Regions from separate parts of the Collinsella sp. AM38-1BH genome, predicted to be linked through region 2. Evidence: predicted binding sites of a transcription regulator. Region 2 holds the regulator's gene; the other holds the start of a gene.
The links. Region 2 encodes NrdR, which represses ribonucleotide reductase genes. Its sites were predicted from a motif close to AAACACNATATATNGTGTTT; they were not measured.
Positions count from the first base shown of each region.

Region 1: nrdD (anaerobic ribonucleoside-triphosphate reductase) is a predicted target of NrdR. The motif match lies at 6,121-6,140, and genes of this name have one in related genera.

Region 1 is NZ_QSHC01000013.1:27,888-39,982, forward strand. Features, by position in the region: gene DW870_RS06705 (dipeptidase) at 1-39, shown strand, start outside; gene DW870_RS06710 (M48 family metallopeptidase) at 114-890, shown strand; gene folB (dihydroneopterin aldolase) at 897-1,382, opposite strand; gene DW870_RS06720 (HD domain-containing protein) at 1,426-2,007, opposite strand; gene folE (GTP cyclohydrolase I FolE) at 2,010-2,567, opposite strand; gene nrdG (anaerobic ribonucleoside-triphosphate reductase activating protein) at 2,634-3,215, opposite strand; gene nrdD (anaerobic ribonucleoside-triphosphate reductase) at 3,643-5,865, opposite strand; tRNA gene DW870_RS06740 (tRNA-Val) at 6,488-6,562, opposite strand; tRNA gene DW870_RS06745 (tRNA-Gly) at 6,566-6,641, opposite strand; gene DW870_RS06750 (glycoside hydrolase family 13 protein) at 6,783-8,516, opposite strand; tRNA gene DW870_RS06755 (tRNA-Gly) at 8,695-8,770, opposite strand; tRNA gene DW870_RS06760 (tRNA-Cys) at 8,813-8,886, opposite strand; tRNA gene DW870_RS06765 (tRNA-Gly) at 8,921-8,996, opposite strand; gene DW870_RS06770 (anti-sigma factor antagonist) at 9,102-9,848, opposite strand; gene DW870_RS06775 (GAF domain-containing SpoIIE family protein phosphatase) at 9,927-12,095, opposite strand, start outside.
Region 2 is NZ_QSHC01000021.1:3,059-15,153, reverse strand. Features, by position in the region: gene miaA (tRNA (adenosine(37)-N6)-dimethylallyltransferase MiaA) at 1-235, shown strand, start outside; gene hflX (GTPase HflX) at 235-1,524, shown strand; gene DW870_RS08650 (heparan-alpha-glucosaminide N-acetyltransferase) at 1,509-2,213, opposite strand; gene lexA (transcriptional repressor LexA) at 2,213-2,857, opposite strand; gene DW870_RS08640 (LysM peptidoglycan-binding domain-containing protein) at 3,021-3,470, shown strand; gene nrdR (transcriptional regulator NrdR) at 3,522-3,965, shown strand; gene dut (dUTP diphosphatase) at 3,970-4,413, shown strand; gene DW870_RS08625 (glycosyltransferase) at 4,807-6,108, opposite strand; gene DW870_RS08620 (NAD(P)/FAD-dependent oxidoreductase) at 6,227-7,165, shown strand; gene mobQ (MobQ family relaxase) at 7,324-8,295, opposite strand; gene DW870_RS09335 (DUF3847 domain-containing protein) at 8,296-8,589, opposite strand; gene tet (TetM/TetW/TetO/TetS family tetracycline resistance ribosomal protection protein) at 8,890-10,827, opposite strand; gene DW870_RS08600 (PcfB family protein) at 11,154-11,612, opposite strand; gene DW870_RS08595 (DUF5348 domain-containing protein) at 11,655-11,867, opposite strand; partial or broken gene DW870_RS08590 (DUF6017 domain-containing protein) at 11,969-12,095, opposite strand, start outside.

The DNA of each region.
Region 1 (12,095 bases), on a different contig from region 2:
TGCAGCGACAACGCGCTTGCCTTCTTTGAGCGTTATTAATTTCACATCCCTTGAGCGGGCCGGCATGCCGAACGGTCGACATGCCGGCCCGTCCCCAATCTGAAGGACCGCTTTTGACGCAGCAGTTTACGATTTCCGTACCCCGACCGGATGGGACGCCCATCCCCGTCGTCGTTACCAAAAAGTGCGTCAAGAACTTCAACCTACGCGTCACATCGAGCGGTGAGGTCCACGCCAGCGCGCCGCTCGGCGCCAGCCGCGAGCGTATCGAAGCGTTTGTGAAGCGCAACAGCGCCTGGACTATCAGCCGACTTGCCCAGCGTGAGCAAAGTCAGGCGACGGCGCGAGAGTCACTCAGTCCCTCGTCCATCATTGCACTTTGGGGCAAGCCCATCACGGTACAAGATGCGCTCGATCACAACTTTAAGTCACCCGCACCGCGGCCCAAGCAGGCCACCTTCGCAAGTTTTATAGGTGCCGACGAACCAAGTGGGCGCGCGCAGGCAAAGCAGCGCACAGCCCTCGACGGCCTAACGCCCAAAGAACTCCAGACCCGCATCGACCAACTCTATGCATCCGAGGTCACCGCAGCGCTACGCGACATCGCGCATGCGTACGAAATCGCAATGGGCGTCACCGTGGCCCGCGTCTCCGTGCGCAGCATGAAAACGCGCTGGGGCTCATGCACACCCAAAACCGGCGCCATTCGCATCGCACGCGAACTTGCCGCCTATCCCATCGAGTGTCTCGACATGGTTGTCGCCCACGAGCTCGTCCATCTGCTCGAGCCAAGCCACAATCAGCGGTTTCACGCCCTGCTCGACACGTACTGCCCCAACAATAAAGCTCTGTCGCAGCGGCTCAAGCAGCCACCCCTCAATAAGCTCTAGCGTCGACTAGCGCACGCGCTCGATCTCGACGCCGCAGCTTGCCAGGGGAAGACCGACGGGCGCCCACGGCTTATCGAGCTTTATGCGCACACCAAGCAGCAAGGGGTAACGACGCAGCAGCATCTGGGCCACACCCTCGGCTGCCGCCTCGATGAGTTTAAACGTATGCTCGCGCAGATAACCATCGACATCGTGGCACACCGAGCCGTAGTCAATCGAAGCGTCCAGGTTATCGTGCTCCCCCGCTGCACGCAGGTCGGCATAGAGCACCAGGGACACGATGAACTTCTGGCCAAGGGCGTTCTCTTCGGGATACACACCGTGGTTGGCAAAGACCTCGAGACCGTCGATAGTAATGCGGTCGGCATGGCGCAGGTCGTCATAGCTCACGTGGGGCACCGCCGTTGCGGTGGATATTTCGCCCCTTCCACGGCGGGCGAGCTCGGCACCTTCAGTCTTGGTTGCATTCTCGGGCAGTTTCTTGTTACTCATCGCGATCGTCTCCTTCGTTTAGAACCCCGACCGCGTAAACTAACTACACGCGAATCGACAGGTTCTTTTTATCATCGCTCCAGTTGCAAGCATTGCGCGCGGGGCATGCAAAGCAGGCGCGCGACGCTTTGTCGGCTGCATAGAGCAGACGCTCGAGCGGCTGGCTGTTCACGCGCAGCTTTCGATGGCCCAGAATGGCCGTCTTAATGGCTGCGGCATCGGCCGGCTCAAACGCTACGTCATCGGGCATACCGCCGAGAATCGCATCAGCGACGCGTTCGCTTGCAACATCATGGGATATACCCGATTCATACTGTTCATCTTTGCCGATATCGTGAAGAAGTGCCGTGGCGTAGATGACCTCGCGGTCAAATTCGAGCTGTTCCTCGAGATTCTTGATCCACATAATGCGAGCGACATCCAGCAGGTGGTCAATACCGTGGCGGCAGAAGATGCGCCCCGATTCCAACTGTGCAATGTTGCCCAGATGCCGCCGGAACAGTCCGTTGGCACAGATGTAATCAATGCGAGGCATGGCACCAAAGGGAGTCAGGCCCGAAGCCATAAAGCCGCGACGAGGCGTTCCCTCATCGGTCTTCGATGCAAAGTCGTTGACGACTCTCATAGTTAGCGTCCCAGCATCCTAAAGAATCGCTCCTCGAGCGCCGGATCGGCCTCAAAGACGCCGCGACGAGCGAGCGTCACGGTCTTGGTGCCAGGCTTTTGCACGCCGCGCATGGTCATGCACATATGCTCAGCTTCCATGAGCACAATCGCTCCCTGGGGAGCGAGATACTCCATGAGGGCATCGGCAACTTGTGCGCACAACTGCTCCTGCAGCTGCAGACGACGGGCGTAGACCTCTACCGTGCGGGCAAGCTTAGAAAGCCCTGCGACACGGCCGTTGGGGATATAGCCAATGGCAGCCTTGCCGTAAAACGGCAGCAGATGATGCTCGCACAGCGAGTAAAACGTGATGTCGCGCTCAATAACCAAGTCGTTCGAAGCGACGGCAAAGGTTTTGGACAGGTGCTCCTCGGCACTCTGGTCCATACCGCCAGCGATCTCACCATACATACGGGCAACGCGCGCCGGGGTCTCCAGCAGGCCCTCACGAGTTGGGTCCTCGCCTATGCCCTCAAGCAACAGCTTAATGGCGGCCTCGACTTTTTCCTGATCGACCATCTGGGCCTCACTTTTCCGATTTTGCGTTCGCGCTATGGTACCACGCCCTCCGGCATCGGCCACAAGCTACATAGTATGGGTCGAATAGACCGGATCGTCCCGCCAAAGCTCCACGGCGTCGCAAAGCGCAACGTTCTCACGCTCGGCACGGGCACGCGTGGCGTTCATGTCAATCACGCGTTGATTGCTCGAGCCCCTAAAGCGCAACGAGATATCGTACAGATCCTGAACGAACGGGCCGTCCACCAACATGTCGAGGCAGGCCAGGATACGGTCCGTCACCTCGGTATGATGACGGCCACCCGGCATAAGCTCCTCGAGCACGTCGCCGGTAAAGCACCAAATGGTCTTGCCCGACCCCTCGGGATAGGCCGCACGCACGCGTTCGATAAAGTCAACAAGTCCCGCCTGATTCTCGGGCTCCATAGGCTCGCCGCCCAGAATCGTCAGGCCATCGATAAAGGGATGGTCGAGACTCTCGATAATCTTGTCCTCGACGGCACGATCGAACGGCTCGCCCGCAGCAAAGTCCCACGCGACAGAGTTAAAGCAGTTCTTGCACCCACGACGGCACCCACTCACAAACAGAGAAGTACGAACGCCTTCCCCATCAGCAATGTCGAAATACTTAATGTTCGCGTAGTTCATAGGTAACTCTCCCGGGAGGCCGGGACATATCATCCCGTCCTCAAACATTCTCGGCCTGCGGCCTGCGAAACTGCGGGCGGGACGATATGTCCCGGCCTCATGCAAAGGGTAACTCAATGAACGAAGCGAACATCGAGTATAGGGTTCGAGGTCCAATAAAAACTTTGTTGCAGCTCAACCGCTATCGCAAGTAAATCGCAGCTGCAGCTCGAATTATTTCCGCTAAGAACTTCGAGGAGCGAGCAGGCCGCGCGCTGCATCTCAGCTACGTCAACTTGGCTGAACCGAGAGGGCCGCTTGGGCATTTGCTCGATATGAGTTCCGCACGCAAAGAAGGCCACTTAATGTGGCCTTCGTCTTGCGCAGGACTGTCCGAAATAGCGAGCAAATGCCCAAGCGGCCCTCTCGGTTCAGCCCCGGAGCGGTATTAGAGATGCAGCACGCGGTCGCGGATCTCCTCGGTTCGACCCTGGTTCCAGAACTGGGTACCGATGTAACCGCACGTGCGACGGGCGACATTCATCTTCTCCTGGTCACGGTTGCCGCAATTGGGGCACTCCCACACCAGCTTGCCGTCATCCTCGACAATCTTGATCTCGCCGTCGTAACCGCACACCTGGCAATAATCGCTCTTGGTGTTGAGCTCGGCGTACATGATGTTGTCGTAGATGTACTGCATCACGCGGATGACAGCCTTGAGGTTGTCCTGCATGTTGGGAACCTCGACATAGGAGATGGCACCGCCCGGCGAAAGTTGCTGGAACATACCCTCGAACTTGAGCTTGTCGAATGCGTCGATCTCCTCAGACACATGGACGTGATAGCTGTTGGTAATGTAGCCCTTGTCCGTCACGCCCGGGATAATACCAAAACGGCGCTGCAGGCACTTGGCGAACTTGTAGGTCGTCGACTCAAGCGGGGTACCGTACAGCGAGAAGTCAATATCGCTTTCGGCCTTCCACTCCGCGCACTTGTCGTTCATGCGCTGCATGACGGCCATGGCAAAGGGCGTGCCCTCCTTCTCGGTGTGGCTGTGGCCCGTCATGTACTTGACGCACTCGTACAGGCCGGCATAACCCAGACTAATGGTGGAGTAACCGCCCACGAGCAGCTTGTCGATCGTCTCGCCCTTCTTCAGGCGGGCGAGGGCACCGTACTGCCAAAGAATCGGTGCGGCATCCGAAAGCGTACCCATCAGACGCTCATGACGGCACAGCAGGGCGCGGTGGCATAGCTCAAGGCGCTCGTCGAAGATCTTCCAGAACTTGTCCATGTCCTGATGCGAGCTCAGCGCGACATCGGGCAGGTTGATGGTCACAACGCCCTGGTTAAAGCGACCGTAGTACTTGGGCTTGTTCGGGTCATAGTTCAGCGCGTTGGCCACGTTGTTAAATCCGTTACCGGAGCGATCGGGCGTCAGGAAGCTGCGGCAACCCATGCAGGTATAGCAGTCGCCGTTGCCCGCGGTCTCGCCCTTCGACAGCTTGAGCTCGCGCATCTTCTTCTCAGAGATATAGTCGGGCACCATGCGCTTGGCGGTGCACTTAGCGGCCAGCTGGGTCAGGTAGAAGTACGGGGAATTCTCGTGAACGTTATCGTCCTCGAGTACATAGATGAGCTTGGGGAATGCCGGGGTAATCCACACGCCGGCCTCGTTCTTAACGCCCTCGTAGCGCTGGCGAAGCGTCTCCTCCACGATCATGGCAAGGTCGTGCTTCTCCTGAGGCGTACGGGCCTCGTTAAGATACATAAAGACCGTCACGAACGGCGCCTGGCCGTTCGTGGTCATAAGCGTCACGACCTGATACTGGATCGTCTGGACGCCGCGACGAATCTCGTCACGCAGACGGTCCTCAACGACCTCGCGGACCTTTTCGGGAGATGCGGAAACGCCGAGCTCCTCGAGCTCGCGGGCGACCTCGCCGCGAATCTTTTGACGGCTCACCTCGACGAACGGGGCAAGATGGGTCAGCGAAATCGACTGGCCGCCGTACTGGGAGGAAGCAACCTGAGCGATGATCTGCGTCGCGATGTTGCAGGCGGTCGAGAAGCTGTGCGGCTTCTCAATCAGCGTACCCGAGATAACAGTGCCGTTCTGGAGCATGTCCTCCAGGTTCACCAGGTCGCAGTTGTGCATGTGCTGGGCAAAGTAATCCGAATCGTGGAAATGGATCAGGCCCTCATTATGGGCATCCACGATCTCTTGGGGCAGCAGCACACGCTGAGTCAGGTCCTTGGAGATCTCGCCGGCCATGTAGTCACGCTGAACGGAATTGACGGTCGGATTCTTGTTGGAGTTCTCCTGCTTGACCTCTTCGTTGTTGCACTCGATCAGCGACAGAATCTTGTCGTCGGTCGTGTTCTTCTGGCGCTTCAGGCTCTGAACATAGCGATAGATGATGTAATGGCGAGCGACCTCGTAGCAGTCGAGACGCATGATCTCGTCCTCGACCAGATCCTGAATCTCCTCGACCGACACGGTGTGGCCCGCGTTCTCGCATGCCTCGGCGACGTTTTGTGCCGCGTAAACCACCTGGCGGTCGGTAAGACGAGAGCTCTCCTCGACCTCCAAGTTTGCGGCGCGGATGGCATTGACGATCTTATCGATGTCAAAGACAACCTCGGTGCCGCTGCGCTTGATGATCTTCATCCTCTTGCCTCTTTCGCGTCGTAGCCTCATTGCGCTTCAGAGCCAAACGATACCCGGCAGGGCTTGCCCCTGTCTTGCGGCGCCGTCGCGCAATCTGTGTTCTCGATAAACCATAAGTCCTCATGCGGACAATCCTCGCGGCCGATCAGGCGGCTCAAAGGCGTGTCCAAATGGGACGAATAAGGTCTTCGTTCTCTGTCCGCCATCTATCATACGACAAAGACGCATCTATATCCTGTATTCTTTTTTTAGTTCAAACACAACATATAGTGTTTCAGCAGGTCAAAGCAATTGGTCATTTTGCAGACGCATTATAAATGAGGGATATTTGACAAGTCGGTAAAACGTTACCAACACGGCTACCTGCATGGCAGTTATAAAACGCCCTTAGTCAAGCCGCTGACAAATCCTACCAAAACCAAGCCGCTCACGCCAAAATAATCCAAAAGATTGCGCTTGACCAACATGTTGCGGTCACGCTCGGTCAGGACGTATGCAATCAGCCAGTGCCCCTACGGGATGCGAAGATCATCGCACGCGGATCTTGAGTTCAATATCTGGTGCCACATTTGGCGACCAAAACAAAACAGCCCAGAGACATAGTCTCTGAGCTGCGAACATTTGGTGGGCGTTAGAAGATTTGAACTTCTGACCTCTTCCGTGTCAGGGAAGCGCTCTCCCCCTGAGCTAAACGCCCAAATGGAGCGGACAACGGGGCTCGAACCCGCGACCCCAACCTTGGCAAGGTTGTGCTCTACCAACTGAGCCATGTCCGCTTACGAGGATTAATCTTACGTGATGCCCGCATCCTATGCAAGAACTTTTTTTGAAAAGTTTTGCGACGCCCTCGTGAACCTCGCGAAGACATCAGCCGCCACGGAGGGTGCAGGCAAACTCAAACTCGCCGCAAGAGGTCTTTACATCTCACCGAGCATGATCCAGGCAGAGCTGTCCTGCGCGAGCCTGCCGTCTGCAAGCGGTGATGAGGTGAGCAGGACCCTGCCCGCCGGCAGCTCCACGGGTGCTGCACCGAAGTTCGTCACACACGCCCATCCGTTGTCGCGGCGATAGGCGATGACGCCGCCCTCAGCGCCCTCGGCACCATCCGCAAGGCCGGTGCGCCCGTCAAGATCGAGCCACGCAAGATCGTTGGCGCACCTGCGCAGCTTGCGCCGCAGCCAGAGGGCGTCACGATAGAGCGCAAGCATCGATGTCGGGTCCGCTTCTTCTCTATCGGCAGCGTAATCGGAAAACCATGCAGGCTGCGGCAGATGGGGCGCCGCATCGGCGTCGGCCGGTGAAAACCCAAACGATCCGCCCTGTGCGGGATCGTCCGCTGCCACCCACGGCAGGGGCACACGGCAGCCGTCGCGCCCCTTCTCGCGCTTCGGTCCGTGCGTATTGGTCGCAGTGGGATCTTCGAGTGCAGCCCACGGAATGTCAGCCACCTCAAAAAGGCCGAGTTCCTCACCCTGATACACGTATGCCGAGCCCGGAAGCGCCAGCTCAAGCAAAAGGGCCGCCCGCGCGCGGCGCTCGCCGAGTTCACGGTCCTCGTCATAAGACGACCCGTCGCGTAAGAGCCAGTCGAGCGCAATCTGATGGTAGCGCGTCGCCTTGATTTGCGGCAGGGCATAGCGTGTCGCCACGCGCGGCACGTCATGGTTGGAGAGTACCCAGGTCGAGGCGGAATCGGATTCGATGGCCGCCTTCAAGCCCTCCTCGATTGCAGCGTGCATGTCATCATAGGTCCAAATGGCCTTGGCGAACTCAAAGTTGAATGTCTGGCCAAGCTCGTTGGGACGCGCGTAGAGATACTGGCGCTCGGGCAGCACCCACGCCTCGGCAACGGCGCTGCGCGGCGGATTATAGCGGTCGAACACGCGGCGCCACTCGCGATAGATCTCGTGGACCTCGTTGCGGTCCCACAGCGGATGAGTGCCGTCGTCAACCATGTCATCGCCCTCGGCGAGATGCCACCGGTCGAGGTCATCGCGGTCGAGATCCTTGGCAAGACCGTGCGCCACATCAATGCGAAAGCCATCGACGCCTCGATCGCTCCAAAATGTCAGGACGTCGCAAAAGAACGTGTGAACCTCGGGGCATGACCAGTCAAAGTCCGGCTGCTCGGGCGTAAACATGTGCAGATACCACTGACCGTCCGCAACACGCGTCCATGCGGGGCCGCCAAAGTTGGCATTCCAATTGGTGGGAGGCAGCTCGCCATGTTCGCCGCGACCATCGCGAAAGATATAATGGGCGCGCTCGGACGATCCGGGGTCGGCGGCAAGAGCGGCTTTGAACCAGGGGTGCTGGTTGGATGAATGGTTAGGCACGATGTCGACGATGACCTTGATGCCGCGCGCGTGAGCCGCAGCGATCATGTCATCGAAGTCGTCAAGCGAGCCGAGACGTGGGTCGACATCACAGTAGTCCGCCACATCATAGCCACCATCGACAAGAGGCGATGGGTAAAACGGGCTCAGCCAGATGGCCTCGATACCCAGCCGCTCAAGATAGTCCATCTGCTGGGTAATGCCCGCAATATCGCCCAGACCCGAACCAGTCGAATCCTTAAACGAGCGTGGATAGATCTGATAGATCGCGGCGTCGGACATCCATGAGCGCGAAGAAGACTTTTCTGTAGCCATGGGGCGCACCTCCCTTGCAACGAGGTTATGCGAGATGCCCACGATGATACGCCCAAAGCGGACATTCGCGGCAAACAACGCCACAGCCACGACCCAAAACGCTCGCTCCCTCTCGGGTTCGAGCCCATGCGATGGGTACGAAAAAGCCCGGCTACCGTAGTAGTCGGGCTGCTGCGTTTGGAGCGGACAACGGGGCTCGAACCCGCGACCCCAACCTTGGCAAGGTTGTGCTCTACCAACTGAGCCATGTCCGCATATGTAAAACAAAACGGGCGCCGGAGCGCCCGGATGTTGCCTGGAGGCGAAGCCCGGATTCGAACCGGGGGTAAAGGCTTTGCAGGCCTCTGCCTTACCACTTGGCCACTTCGCCGAAAAAGGACCGCCTAAACGGTCCGGAAATGCAATGGAGCGGACAACGGGGCTCGAACCCGCGACCCCAACCTTGGCAAGGTTGTGCTCTACCAACTGAGCCATGTCCGCTTGCGGGTTATTAATTTACGCGAGTTGTCCAAAAGACGCAAGTACTTTTTTCAAAAAACTTGTCTGCCGCATGTTCTTAGTAGCCAAACGCGCTAAAGCGATTGGCTAGGCACACGATTCCAGCGCTCCGCTAAACAGCTTCACCATCTGCACGCGCGTGCCGGCGCCGTCCGTACGACGAGCAACCTCCACGTTATCGACGAGCATACGCATAAGCTTGATACCACGGCCGCGTTCCTCAGATGCAACCGGCTCGCTCGTTTCATCGATAGAATAGCCGGCACCTCGATCAAGCACCTCAACCACAACGCGATCGCCATAGGCTTGAACCGTCAGGACGCACCCGATGCCGCCCGCATGGTCATAGGCATTACCCAGCGCCTCCCCCGACGCCAATGCGACATCGTAGCGCTCGTCACGGCGCAACGGAAGCGATTCAAGGAGTTCGGCGATGCGATGTCGGTAGTATGGAAGATTCTCGATACCCTGACGGACCTCGACGCTCTTACTCCAGCGAGGCAGCTCCCCCACCGGAATAGCGGGAATAGACTCCCGTGCCGGCCCCGCGACATGAAGGATATCGACAAGACGAGCAATCTCCAAAAAGCGAACAACTTCACCTGATGCATTGACGAGCGAAAGCAGGCCTTCTCGCCTCATGAGCTCACGAGCGCGCGTAAGCAGGAATGCCAAGCCCGTCGAATCGATAAAGCTAACAGCCTGACAGTTGATGACGACACGACGCACGCCGCGGCCAATCAAAGCATCCAACCGCCGACGCAGCGCAGGCACCGTGGCGATGTCGATATCGCCTGGTGGCGTCAAAACCGCTATGTCATTCCACTCATTCATACGACCATGGTTCCCCAAAAAAGCCCACTCGATGCATTCGTTTCCCCAACCGTACGGATTCAGCCCGCCCAGCGTCGTCTATGAACGACCCCGTAAAAACTCAAGGGACACCAATGCAATGTCATCGTCCAGCGCCGATTCGGTAAATCGGTCAAGCTCGCCCAAGACCTTGCCGCAAATGCCCGACACGCCCTCCCCCGAAACAGAAAGCAGAAGGTCGCGCAAGCGCTGCTCGCCAAAGAACGCTCCGGTGCGGTCGCGGGCCTCAATCGTTCCATCCGTATACATGAAGAGCATGTCGCCGGGGGCGAACGTAAACACGCCTGTCTCGTACACCATGCTCTCAAAGGCACCGATTACGCCCGATTGGCATCCAAGCAGCTCGACCTCTCCCCCACGGGACTCGCCGCCACCCAGCGGCATCGACTCTGGCCTGATGACCATGGTCGGAGGATGGCCCGCCGAACAATACGTTGCGCGTCCGGCTTTAAGGTCAATCTTGGCGATAAAGGCTGTCACGAACGTCTCGACCCTCGAAAAGCCCATGAGCATGCTGTTAAGGGAGCGTGCCATGCGGGCCGGTCCAGCGCCCTCCCAGGCATATGCCGTCAGGGCCGTCTTGACGAGCGCGGACATCGATGCGGCCTCAATGCCTTTGCCAGACACATCACCCAGAATCATGACGGCGCAGTCGTCGGGAAGACGAATGAGCGTATAGAAATCGCCGCCGACCAACGCCGAATTCGTGGCAGACAGGTACACCGAATCGGTTGCGATACCCGGAACATCCCCCAGGGAATTTCTCATGCCGATCTGGAGGGTCTGAGCGATATGGCGCTCCTCGCGCTTTTGAGATTCGCCTTCGTAGATCAGTTCAAAGTCATGCGCCAAGTGCACCAAGTAGTCATATTCAAGGTCATCAATCGGCTCTTGGCTACCATCACGAAGCAGCAGCGCGCGCGTAGTCGGGCTCTTCGCAACAGAAGCAGGAACAATCGCGTCGTTACTGTGTTTGCCATCACCCTCAGAGCGCAGGCGCCCCGCCTCGATGCCGGAGTCGACGTAGAGACCTTGACAAGGCAGACCATGCGCCCTAAGCCAGCCTCCCATAGGCATCGATTCGTCAACGCGAGTTATACGGACGTGTTTAAGGTCCTCGGCACTCGTGCCGCCCAAAACAGATGCCTCAAAGCCATCAGGGCCAGCCCCCAGACGTGCCGCCGGCGCCGTCGTGGAAAAGAAAAGCTTCTCGGGATCGTCCGGCAAGGCAACGCGACTGCCGCCTTCAAAATCTATGACGTAGGAGTCCAGACTGGCGTCATACTCAACAGGACAAAAATGGCAGTTGAGCATATTGCAGATCTCGGACGATACCGCCTGGGTAGCCGCGGCGGAATCGTCTAGAAAGGTAAACAACTCATCACGTAAGACATTGAGCGAGCGGCCAAGCTCGGCCGTACGACGAGAACGAAGGCTCGATGCCATGCCGACCAGCTGGATAGACAGGTAATCGCAAATGACCTCGAGTACATTAACGTCATAGGCGAGCGGTGCCTGGGGGCGTTTCCAACCAACTTCCAGCACGCCAAGGATCTGCGTACCGTAAAAAACGGGAAGACAGATCTCGCTGCGGTACGGAGGCATATCCTGCACGCGCAACAGGTGCTTAGAACGATTGTCCAAGTCCATGAACATACCGGAGGCGGCCCTATCGCCCTCAAGGTCCTGTTGAATCGACAAGCGACAGGCACGCGACTCGCGAAGAACATACGTCGGAATGCCAGCGCCATACGGCAAAAACTCGGGCAGATAGCTGTCGTACAGCTCCTTGGAAACACCGCGTAGCTTAAAACCGCCGCTCTCAGAAAAATAGATAGCGGCACCCGAAGCATCGAGCGTTCCTACAAGCTGGTTCAAAACGGTATCAAGCAGGCTGGGCAACTCATCGGAGCCCACAGTGCTCATAATGACCGAGAGCGTGCCAGACAGACGTTTGTTCGCCACTCTAAGCTCCGATAACGCACGCTTGAGTTGACGGTCGTGAGAATACTGTTCCTCGATACTGTGAAGCGCCACCAGGACACGTGGTGCACGGCGCCCAAAGATGCGTGGAGGCGTTACGGAGCCCGCACGAACCAAGACGGGGATAAAAGAGCCGTCACTCAGCTTGAGCATCAGTTCGTTCTCGGAGCCATCAGTTTCAAATGGCAGACGATGTTCCGTCGCACGTTCAAAAGCGGACGAGTA
Region 2 (12,095 bases):
GGGAGATGCCCTGACGTCGATGCAGGCAATTGGTTATAAAGAGATCATCGATGCTTTCAATGGCATGATGAGCATGGATGAGGCCCGCGAACTCATTAAGATGCGTTCGCGTCGTTATGCCAAGCGTCAGCTTTCGTGGTTTAAGCGCGATGACCGTATCGTGTGGTTTGATATGGATGAATGTACGATCGATGAGGTCGTTGAGGATATCCTGCATCGTATTGAGGCTGCCTAATGGCCCGTTTCCCCCTTGTTCCCACGGCACCCGAGCCCGAGCGTGCCATTTTAGTTGGTGTTGAGTGGCGCGACAATGCATGGCCACACGATCGCTCGCTTGATGAGCTGGAGCGTCTTGCCCACACAGCTGGTGCCCAGTGCGTGGCACGTTTGTCGCAGCGTTTGGTAAAGCCGTATCCTAAATCGTTTATCGGTTCCGGTAAGGTTGAAGAGCTGTGCGGCCTGGTGCATCGCATGGATGCCGATGTCGTTATTTTTGACGACGACCTGACCCCCTCGCAGCAATCCTATTTGGAGAAAGCCGTGGGCGAGCCGGTAAAGATTATCGATCGTACTGCACTGATCCTGGATATCTTTGGCCTGCATGCTCAGACGCGTGAGGGACGCCTGCAGGTACAGCTGGCACAGCTTCAATATTTGTTGCCTCGCCTGCGTGGCATGTGGAGCCATCTCGCTAAGGAGCAGACGCGCGGCGGCATCGGCTCACGTTTTGGTCAGGGCGAAAGTCAGCTCGAGGTCGACCGTCGCCTCATTCGTAATAAGATCGCTGCGCTTCGTCGTGAGCTCAAGCAGGTTGAACAGCGTCGCGATGTTCAATCCAAGAGTCGCATTGAGTCCCCGGCGTTTCGCGTCGCGTTAGCCGGTTATACCAATGCCGGTAAATCGACGTTACTCAATCGTCTGACCGGCTCTACGGTACTTTCGCAGGACAAGCTGTTTGCTACGCTCGACCCGACGACGCGTTCGTATCGTCTGCCCGGCGGTCGCGGCATGACGATTACCGATACCGTCGGCTTTATTCAAAAGCTGCCCCATGGTCTGGTCGATGCCTTTAAATCGACGCTGTCCGAGGTTTTGGGTGCCGATCTAATTCTCAAAGTCGTAGATGCGTCCGACGAGGACTATGAGCGGCAGCTGGAGGCTGTCGACCGCGTGCTTGATGAGATCGGCGCCGGAGAGCGTTTAACGCTTACCGTATTCAATAAAATCGATCTTCTCGATAGCGTCGATCAATTGAGTTTCCGTCGTCGCTATCCGGAGGCCGTTCTGTTCTCGGCCCAAACGGGCGAGGGGCTCGACGATCTCGTCGACCGGATTGCTCGCGAGGCAGCTGCCACTGATGTGTTGCTCTCCGCTGATATCCCGTATCGTGAGGGCGCTCTCATCACGCTGGTGCATGAGCAGGGAACCCTTCTGCATGAGGAATATCTCGAGGACGGCGTTCGCATTGTGGCGAAACTGCCGGCTCGTATTGCACCGCGGCTCGAGCGTTATCGCACCGAGTAGACGATCTCCAAAATGCCCAGAATGATGGGCTGATGCAGCAGATAAAAGGGGAGAGCGTGACGTCCAAGGCTGGCGAGCGCCGGCAGGGGGTTGGCGTAGGCCCAGCTAGGGACGGTCTTATCGATACTCTTCGCTATGTGTGCGGCGAAGTATCCTGCAAGATACATAAAGATAAACGGGATGATGGGGTAGTAATCACCTGAGGCAAACCCAGGGCTCGGAAATCCCAGCCACGCCAGGTAGGGGACAGGGTAGATCGTTTTGGGGATGCTCCAGGTGAGGGCGAACAACACAAGGCATAGGGGCATGCCCCATCTCGCCGTTATCTTCTTAAGGACGGGATCGGTCAACGCCACGATGCCGGTGCATGCGGCCATGCAGTAGATGATGCCAAAATTAACCGAATCGTCGAATGAGACAAGTGTTGTTGCCAACCAGACAACGAGTGCTGCTAAGGCGTATTTGGCGGCACGTTTGATATTGTTGCGCGAAAGAGTGCACATCCAACCCGCGATAAACAAAAATACCCAGCTGATGCTGGCGCGCCAGACGTCTTGAAAGACAGTCTGGGTAAACCAAGGCATATCCCAGCCGTACAGGTAGGCGAGATCATAGCAAGCGTGAAAACCTGCCATAGAAATCATCGTAAACCCGCGGACGGTATCAAAGATGGTTATGCGTTTTTGCATTACGAGAACCGGCGCATCAAGCCGACGACTTTGCCCAGGATAACAGGATTCGTTGCATAGATAGGTTCCATGGTGTCGTTCTCGGGCTGCAAGCGCACACGCCCCTGCTCCTTGTAGAACGTCTTGACGGTCGCCGAACCATCAATCATGGCCACGACAATTTCGCCGTTCATGGCACTCTTTTGTTCACGGACGATGATGTAATCGCCATTGAAGATGCCGACATTGATCATTGAGCTCCCATGCACCTCAAGGATAAAGGAACCCTGATCAGTGGCGATTTCGGTCGGGATAGTAAACGTGTCTTCGATATTCTGCTCGGCCAGAATGGGAATCCCAGCCGCGACGCGACCAACGAGCGGTAGCGAGACCGTTCCGCGAGGTGCGGTGGGCTCGTCAGATTTGGAAATTGAGACAGAGGAACCATCCTCGTTAAAGAGTTCCAGGGCGCGCGGCTTGGTGGCATCGCGCTTGAGTAGCCCGCGCGCCTCCAGGGCAGAGAGATGGGCGTGCACGGTGCTGGGGGAGGAAAGGCCCACGGCAGAAGCCATCTCGCGCACGCTGGGCGGATAACCCTTCTCCTGCTGATATTCCTTGATGAAGTCGTAAATTTGCTGCTGACGCTTGGTAATTTTGCGAGCCATCAGGGCATCCTCTCTACCCATGTCAAACAAATGTTCGAATTTTGCTTGACAGGAACAACTGTTCGAAGATAATAATAACCGAACATTCGTTCTCGCGCTAGACATTTTTGTCCGCGCGGCTTGATAAAACTGTTCTCAGCAAAACACGCGAGAGGAGAACATGATGAACGTAACGAATATGGTCCAGGGAAACCTCGCCCTTAAGCTCGAGACGCCTACAGAACCCACTTTTACGGTTGTTCAGGGTGGCCGCTCCGGCTTTCAGCCTTTGACCGTAAAGCCTGCGCGCAATCAGCAGGCTGTAGTCGCGCCGGCCCGCGTTGCCCTGAAGGTTCCGACGATTGTCGCCGTCGCCGTTGCGCTTACGCTCTTCTTTGTCCTCGCTATGTCGGTCTTTAGCGCTCGTCACGCCGCGTATGCCGAGTCCGTTTCCAACATTACCTACGAGACCATTCGCGTTCAGCCTGGCGATTCTCTTTGGTCGCTTGCCGAAGAATATCCAATCGAACGCCTTTCCACGCAAGAGACTTCCGACATGATCCGTAGCGTCAATCATCTGGAGCATGGTTCGCTCGCCGCCGGTGCGCATCTTAAGGTTCCTGCTCGTTCGTAATCATTATCGCGCTGCGCATGGTACCCTTGTTATCGTTTAAGAGGAGGTACCATGCGCTGTCCCAAATGCGGCAAGGCACATACCCGCGTTGTTGATTCCCGTATGCAGGAGTCAAATAACACCATTAAGCGCCGTCGCGAATGTTGCTCGTGTAACTATCGCTTTACAACGTTCGAGCGATGCGAAGACCCAATCGAGGTCATTAAGTCAGACGGAACCAAGCAGCGGTTCGATCGCAATAAGCTGCTCGTCGGCTTGATGCGCGCCACCATCAAGCGCGATATCGACACTAAGAAGCTCAATGAGATTATCGATGACATCGAGGTCGAGCTTCGCTCTCGCACGCTGACGGCCGTCACGTCCCATGAGTTGGGTGACATGGTGCTCAAGCGCTTGGCCAAGATCGACAAGGTTGCGTACATCCGTTTTGCCTCGGTCTACCGCGATTTCAAAGACGTCGATGAATTTCTGCAAGAGCTCGACAAGCTAAGGTGATTCCATGTCCAACATTACCGTCAACATAAAGCGTCTCGACCCCACCGTCGAGCTTCCCAAATACGCCCATCCCACCGATGCCGGCTTGGATTTGCGCTCCAACGAGGACTGCGTCCTGAAGCCCTTCGAACGCCGTCTGGTCTCTACGGGGCTGGCCATCGCCCTGCCCGATGGCTACGCCGGCTTCGTTCAGCCCCGCAGCGGCTTGGCCATCAAGCAGGGCCTGTCTATAGTCAACACGCCGGGCCTCATCGACGCCCACTACCGAGGAGAACTCAAGGTTATCCTCATCAACCTGGATCCCTCCAATAACATTCAAATCAATAAAGGCGACCGCATAGCCCAACTCGTCATCCAAGAAGTCCCCACGGTCAATCTCATAGAAGTAGAAGAACTAGACGAAACCGACCGAGGCAAAGGAGGCTTCGGCTCCAGCGGCATCGCCTAGGGCGCCCGTATCCCTCCCGCCCGCCTCTCACACATATCATTCCATGCTCAAACATTCTCGCGTCGCTTCGCTCGCTGCGAAACTGCGCGTGGAACGATATAGGTAAGCCCCGGGCGGGCGGCTACTCGCTTGAGATAATATTTACTTTTCTAGTAAGTCGATGCGATGAAGGGACGCCTCCTTTGTCGCATCGACTTACTGTATTTATTTTTTCTGGTTCCCCTTTGCAGATTCTACTGGTGGGGAATCTGGTATAGCCGCTGGTACGTTAACGCAGCTTACCTGCGGGAGGCCCCTATATATCGTCCCGCGCGCAGTTTCGCAGCGAAGCGAGAATGTTTGAGCACGGGATGATATATAGGGGCCTCCCACAGGTAAGCGGACATTAAGACGCTACCTGATATGCGCAGGTTTTTCGCCCCAGTAGAAGCGGCAGAAGGCTCGTTTGCGCTTTTGGGGTTTGCCTACGAGTTCCATGGTGGCGATGGCGATGTCTTCGGCTGCGTGGGGACGGCGCAACACTTCGCCGTTGATGAGCAGCGCCTTGAGCGACTCCGGATGATCGTGGAGATGGCGCAACGTCACGATGAGCTCTCGTGCCGTGGTGACGTGCATGCTGGCGCCCATGCCGGTGAGCATCGTGGTGTTGGCCTTTTCCTGGCCATAGGACTTGCCCAGCAGGATCATCGGCAGATGTGCGCAGAGGCACTCGGTGACCGTGAGTCCGCCCGATTTGAGGATTGCCAGGTCGCAGCCATGCATGAGGGCCGCCATGTCGTCGACATAGTCCAACACCGTGACGTTCTCGAGCTTCATGGCATCGAAGAGCGTCTTCAACCGGGTGGCATACTCCACGTCTTTGCCAGGTAAAAAGACAAAGTGCATGTCTTCGAAGCTGCGCAGGAAGGGAAGTGTGTGGTCCATCGCCGCGCGAAATCGGACGTAAGGCTGAGGCAAGCTGGCACCGGCCATTACCAGCACGACGGTCTTGTCGGTGGGGAGGTTGAACTTGGTTAGCTCTTCCTCGCGATCATAATCCGTGTCGAATCCCGCGCGAATAGGAATGCCGGTAATGCGAATCTTTGCCTCGGGCACCTTGCGCGGACGCAGCGTTTCGGCCATAAATTCGTTGGCAACACAGAATAGATCGGTGTCCTTGTGGGGCCACCAGCCCTCGACTTCGTAGTCGGTCGGCACGCAGATGACCGGATAATCGATACCCGTAATTACGCGGGCGCCCACGGCGACATTGGCTGCTGTGATGTGCGTTGCGACCACGGCTATGGGCCTGCGGCTACGAATATATTCGTTGAAGGCGGGGAACATAATTCGCGACCATGCTGTGCCGCCGCCCCAGAGCAGATGTCCCGTAAGCGTATATCGCCAGGTCAGGTCGTAAATGGGGCGCGTGGCTCCCGTAAAAGAAGCCGCGGTTTTATTGCCGTCGAATTTAATACGTCCAAAATCAAGGATATCGAGTACTTCAATCTCAACATCCTCGGGGATGCCATTGTTGCCGCGGATGAGGTCGAATGCCTGCGCAATCGCATTTGCGGCGGCCTTGTGGCCCGAGCCGACCGAGGCGTGCACGATGGTCACGAGAGGTTTTTGCTGAGCCGAGAGCGTGGTTTTCTTCGATTGGGGAGTGCTGAGCGTAAGCAGGGGAGCGTCGTCGCTCGTCTGCGTCTGATCCATCGATAACTCCCCTTCGACGTTGTAACATGGATTTATCATTGTAGTGCATGAGTGTCACGTTCACGTAAATTTGGGTATGAGCGCAAAGAACGACAACGTTTCGACGAAAGGACGCTTCATGACTACCGATAAGCCGATCGATGTTGCGATTATCGGTGGCGGCCCCGCGGGCTATGCTGCCGCCATTTATGCTGCGCGTGCCAACCTGACGACGACCGTGATTGAGCAGGGCATGTCGGGAGGGCAGATCGCCACAACCAATGAGGTCGAGAACTATCCGGGTTTCCCGCTCCTGAGTGGCGCCGAACTCGGCGAGCGTTTTCAGCAGCATGCAGAGGGCCTGGGAGCACAGGTTACATGGAGCATGGTTACGGGTATCGATTACGATGCCGATGCAGCGTTGTTTACGGTGCATCACGATATGGGCGATACGCTGGCCTCGAGCGTTATCGCTTGCATGGGTGCCACGCCGCGTCCGGCAGGTTTCGCAGGCGAGGATACGTATCGCGGTCGTGGCGTTTCGTATTGCGCGACGTGTGACGGCATGTTCTTCCGTGGCAAGCGGGTCTTTGTTATCGGAGGCGGCAATTCGGCATGCGAGGAGGCGCTGTTCCTGGCCGACATTGCCAGCAGCGTGACCATCGTGCTGCGTCGCGATCAGTTCCGTGCGCCTGGTGGTGTTGTTCAGAAAGTACTCGAAAAGGATAATATTACAGTTAGGTACCAAACTAGTATTGTGGAGCTATCGGGCGAAGCCATGCCAACGACGATCACCTTTAAGGATAATGCATCCGGGGAAACTCATACCGAGTCATTTGAGCCCGGCTCATTCGGCATCTTTGTTTTTACGGGGACGCAGCCCCATACCGAGCTTGTTGAGCATCTAGTCGACCTGGCTCCCGACGGCGGCATTGTCACCGACGATTCGATGGCCACCCGTACACCTGGTCTATTTGCCGCTGGCGACATCCGTTCCAAGCGCTTACGCCAGGTTGTGACCGCCGTTTCTGATGGAGCCATAGCGGCAACCAGCGCATACGCTTTCCTTCGCGCATAAGTACGATAATATATCTTATGTAAGGCTGTTATATTTAATCATTTAATAGATTTCTAATTATCTCTTTAGATGTTCTTATATGCCGGTATAGCCCGTTATTCCGGGCTTTTCCGGCACTTTTCATATCGGAAGAACCTCACAAATCTTTTTATTACCCCTCATGTTTTCGCTCTCAAAAGTAGTAAAAGCAGTAGTAAATTCTGCGTACTACTTATGCCGCCTTGGTTTCCTCGGCGCTTGGCGGCAAGGGTCGGGGCCTGGGGCTTGCTCAATTCTTCTTTTATGGCCTTAATCCAATCCGTCAGGCCGGCGATTTTCTTCCGAATATCCCGCAGAATGTTGTTGGCCTTTTTTATCCAGCGGTTCAGATCGCCCTTGTCGGTGGGGATGCCCTTGGCCTCCATCTGGCGGACGGCCACGCCCTCATGGACGGTGGGCAGCAGGTCAAGGCCCTGACGCTCATAGGAGCGGTGGTCGATGCGGCAGGTCAGCCCCTTTTCCTCAAACTTGGCGTTCACCATAGCGGCCCACGCCTCCCGCCAATGTTCCAGTGTTTCCGGGCTTCCCCAGTCGGTAGTGGGAACAGCGTCAAAGAGGGGCTTGCCGTCCTCTCCCATAATGCGGTTCCCGTCCTCGTCCAGACGGTAGCGGCGGCGCTGCTTGCACCCCCATTTGCCGTCTGGCTCAATGGGCCGGATGGGGCAGAGAACATGAAAGTGCGGGTTAGGAATACCGCCGTCCTCCTTGTCCGGCTGGTGGATGGCAAAGTCGGCAATCATGCCCCGGCCCACAAGCTGCTCCGAAACAAATTGCCTTGCAAGAGCGATGTTTTCCTCCAATGAAAACTCGTTCTGCAAGGCAATGTCAAAGCTATATGCAAGCTGGGCTTTCTTGCCGCGCTCGGCCTTCTCCACGGCGTTCCAGAGGGTGGCGCGGTCTTGGTACTGGTTGGGGGCCTGGGGCGGCAGGAGAATGTCTGTGCAGACCACGCCGCCCTTGTGGGTGTAGTCGCTGACCTCGCCATAGTATTCGCTATACAATTTCTCCCCGGCTCGGTAGGCGGCGGACGTGACAACAGACTGTCCCGCGCTCCGTTTGACCTGGGTAACGTGGAGATGGAACAGGGCCAATTATCCGCTTTCCTGCTGGTCAGTGGCTTGGCTCACCAGGGCGGCAACTTCCGGCAGGGAAAAGACCTTTTCCATCAAAAGAAAAAAGGCCCTTTCGCTCATGCCGCGCACCTCCGGGGCGATACTCTCCACCGCTCCGCCACGGGTGATAAGTCGGTGGTTTCGCTTCTTCCTTTCGCCTTGGGTGTAGTAGCGGATGCGGTTCTCATACCGCTGGCCTCTGTGCTGGTACTGCTCCAACTTAGCGGTGGCCTCAGCATACTCTTTCTCTAATTCTTCGCGTGACTTGTCCATCGTGTTTGACCTCCTTCTTGGCAAAACAAAAGACCGTCTACCTGCTGTGTCGGGTAAACGGTCAAGGGTAACGGTATTCGGTTTTAGCCTCGCTGGAAAGGTGCAGACGCAGAGCGGATGTACCTTTCCAGCGAGGGCGCAGGGATAGCCGCAAAGCGGTACAAGGGGCGCAGCCCCTTGTACGGAGCGGAGCGACGCAAACGGCCCGGACTTTCGGAAGTCCGGGCCGTAGCCTCGCAGAGCGCACGATACATGGTCGCAGACCATGTATAGAAGTGCGCCCTTTGTTCCAAAGGGATTTTATAAGTCCATCATTGATGGGAGAATTTTGTTGAACATATGGCGCACCTTATCAATCCGGGTGTTTGGGCGGCGTGGCTGAAAAACTGGTTCGCCGCTGGCGATTTGATACCCCTTCAATTCTGTTAAACAAACGCTTCTCCCGTTTGTATAACAGGTGTGGTCATTGCGGTACTCTTGCACACAGCGGGCAGGGATTTCGCCAGTAAAAATCACCTCGCTGTTTTTAACCTGGGTCGTTTCAATACTCGCGCAATATTTTGGTGCGTCATGATAAGCTCTGGAGAGATATTCCTGCGGCGCATAGAGTGTAAAAGAAAGATATGGTTCCAATAGCTGCGTCCCCGCCTTTTTCAACACCTGCTCCAATACAATAGGTGCCAATGACCGAAAGTCTGCGGGAGTGCTGACCGGACTATAATAAAGCCCATACTCAAAACAGATTTTACAGTCCGTTACCTTCCATCCATACACGCCTTGTTCCAGACCGTAGCGGATACCATCCAATACAGCGTTTTGAAAACTCTGATTCAAGTATCCAACGGAAACTTTGCTCTCATACTGCACTCCGGTGCCAAGGGGGAGAGGGGTGACGGACAGCCCGATGGACGCCCAGAATGGATTGGGCGGCACTTCGATATGAATGGTGTGACTTACCGCTTTCAATGGCCTCTCCATATAGATGACGGCAGGTTCTTTTGCAGTTGTGTTGAGCTGATATTTTTCCACCAGAAGATCAGAGATAATTTCCAATTGTACCCGGCCCAAAAAGGAGAGAATGATCTCATGGGTCACAGCGTCTACTTCATAGCGCAGAAGCGGGTCGGTATCCGCAATTTCTGTCAAGGCGTTTAACAAGCGTTCCCTCTGTTCTGGTTTCTCTGGTGCAATTGTTGTCCGCAGCAAAGGGAGAGGATTGTCGCTCCACGTTTCACGGGGCAGCAGCAGTTTGTTTCCCAGCACATCATTCAGCCGCAAACTGTCGCAGGGTACAATGACGATCTCGCCCGCATGGGCAATCTCTGTTCGGACAATCTCACCCTTTGAGGGGATACGCATTTCCGTAATTTTCAGTTTTTCTTTCCCTGCCAAGGCTACGGAATCCCGCAAATGAAGCGTACCGCTATACAACCGCAGATAGGCAAGGCGTTGGCTCTGGTTTGCGTACTCAACTTTGAACACAGCTCCGCACAATTCAGAGCTGTTCTGCCCGGTGGGTGATTGGAATGTATCTGTGACCGCTTCAATGAGTTGTCGGATTCCCAAGTTTACCTTGGCACTGCCATGATAGACCGGAAACAGAGAGACGCTTTGGATTCTCCTGTTTTCCTCCCGCAGAAGTTCTTCTTTGTCCATTGGTTCTCCGGCAATATATTTCTCCAACAATTCATCACAGTCCGCAATCACGGTATCCCAATTCTCCAGCCCCATGTTTTCCATGATGGATATATCCGGGGAAAGCTGCACGTTCTGCTTAATAATCATATTTGCGGAGAGCTTATCTCGGATAGACTGATACACACCTGGCAGGTCAATCCCGTCCTGGTCGATTTTGTTAATAAAGATAACAGTTGGGATTTTCATTACTTGCAGAGCATGAAACAGAATACGGGTCTGCGCCTGAACGCCGTCTTTTGCAGAAACAACCAAAATCGCTCCGTCAAGAATGGCAAGGGAGCGATAGACCTCCGCTAAGAAATCCATATGCCCAGGAGTATCCACAATGTTGACCTTACAATCGTGCCACTGAAAGGAAGTGACCGCCGTTTGAATGGTGATTCCACGCTGCCGCTCTAAAAACATGGTGTCCGTTCTCGTTGTTCCCTGATCCACACTGCCGGGCGCCTCGATTGCTCCGCTGGTATATAACAGGCTCTCCGTCAAGGTCGTCTTACCTGCGTCTACATGAGCAAGAATGCCAATATTGATGATTTTCATATGATTGTCCTCCATACAAGGCCCAGAAGGGCGCAAAAATCCCCAGCGACAAATACTTTTACCGCTGGGGATGATAGGTAGGACACACATGAAAACTGCGGCCAAGGCTGGCCGTTGTCTATCACGATATGAAATGAAAAGGCAAAAGTATTCTTAAATTGGGTACAAAAACCAAGCCCTCTCCTTGAGGACGTTTGTCTTTGTTCCCATTATCAAATTTTATTTAAGCATACCTTGCCGCATATTGATAAACTCCTTTGCTTGGATTTTTATAGTATAGCATATCAAATTCCCAAAAGCAACCCTGTTAAGATAAATTTTTTCTGTCACTGCACCTCCATATCTCTCTCGTGTATACGCCATACGCAACTCTTTTCTTTCAGGACGGCAAGGGCTTTTCGGATGGAGGGGCGTTCCTGCTGTTGGAGCTTCTTGGCTGTAAACTCCTTAAACGCCTGTTCCAGATTGTCCGCCTGCTTGGATTTGAAGATCACGATATACCGGGGCGGATGGGTAGTGCGGTCTTTCCGCAGGGTAAAATCAATGTCGTATTTCTTGGCGCAGGGCTTAAACAGGCCAATGTTGGCGTCGGTGATCTCAATGTTGGACAGGGCGGAACCGTCCTTTTTGAGCTGCCGTAAGCTCTGCTGGCCGTGATGGGCCTTACCCGTCCCTTTCTGCCGGGCGGACAGATATTTTCGGATGGCCGCTTGCAGCACTTGGGCGGTGAGCTTGCCCGTCTTAACCGCTAACGCTATGGTTTTCTGGTCTACTTCTTCCTGCAACTGCTATCCCTCCTTTGGAAAGTCAGCAGGCAGGCGGATGGCTTAAATCCGCACCCGCAGGCCGGAGAGGTCGTTGGCATGGATTCCCACCAGATACCAGTTCTCGGCCATTTCAATGCGGGTCGGCCTCCATCTGCCGCCCACCATCACATCAAAAGTTTCTCCGCAGTGCAGGCCGCCGTAATAGTCCGCAAGGTCAAAGCGGATGTCGTAGCGGTCTGTCTGCTCGTCAAAAATCAAAGCACCCTGTTTCATAGGGCCGTCCTCCTTTCTCGTCGTCACAAGCTCCATATCGCTTGTTTCCACGCAAGCGTGAAAAGCTCGCTCATTTCGCTGTTCCTCCTCTCCCCACAAAATCACCGATTTTGCGGGGTTCCCCAACTGCCTGTGTTCATGTCGTGGGCCACCAGCGCCGTGTAATAGCCGTTGATGGTGCTTGGGGCGTTGAACAGAACCGCCAGCAGGTATTTTTTGATGTTCCGT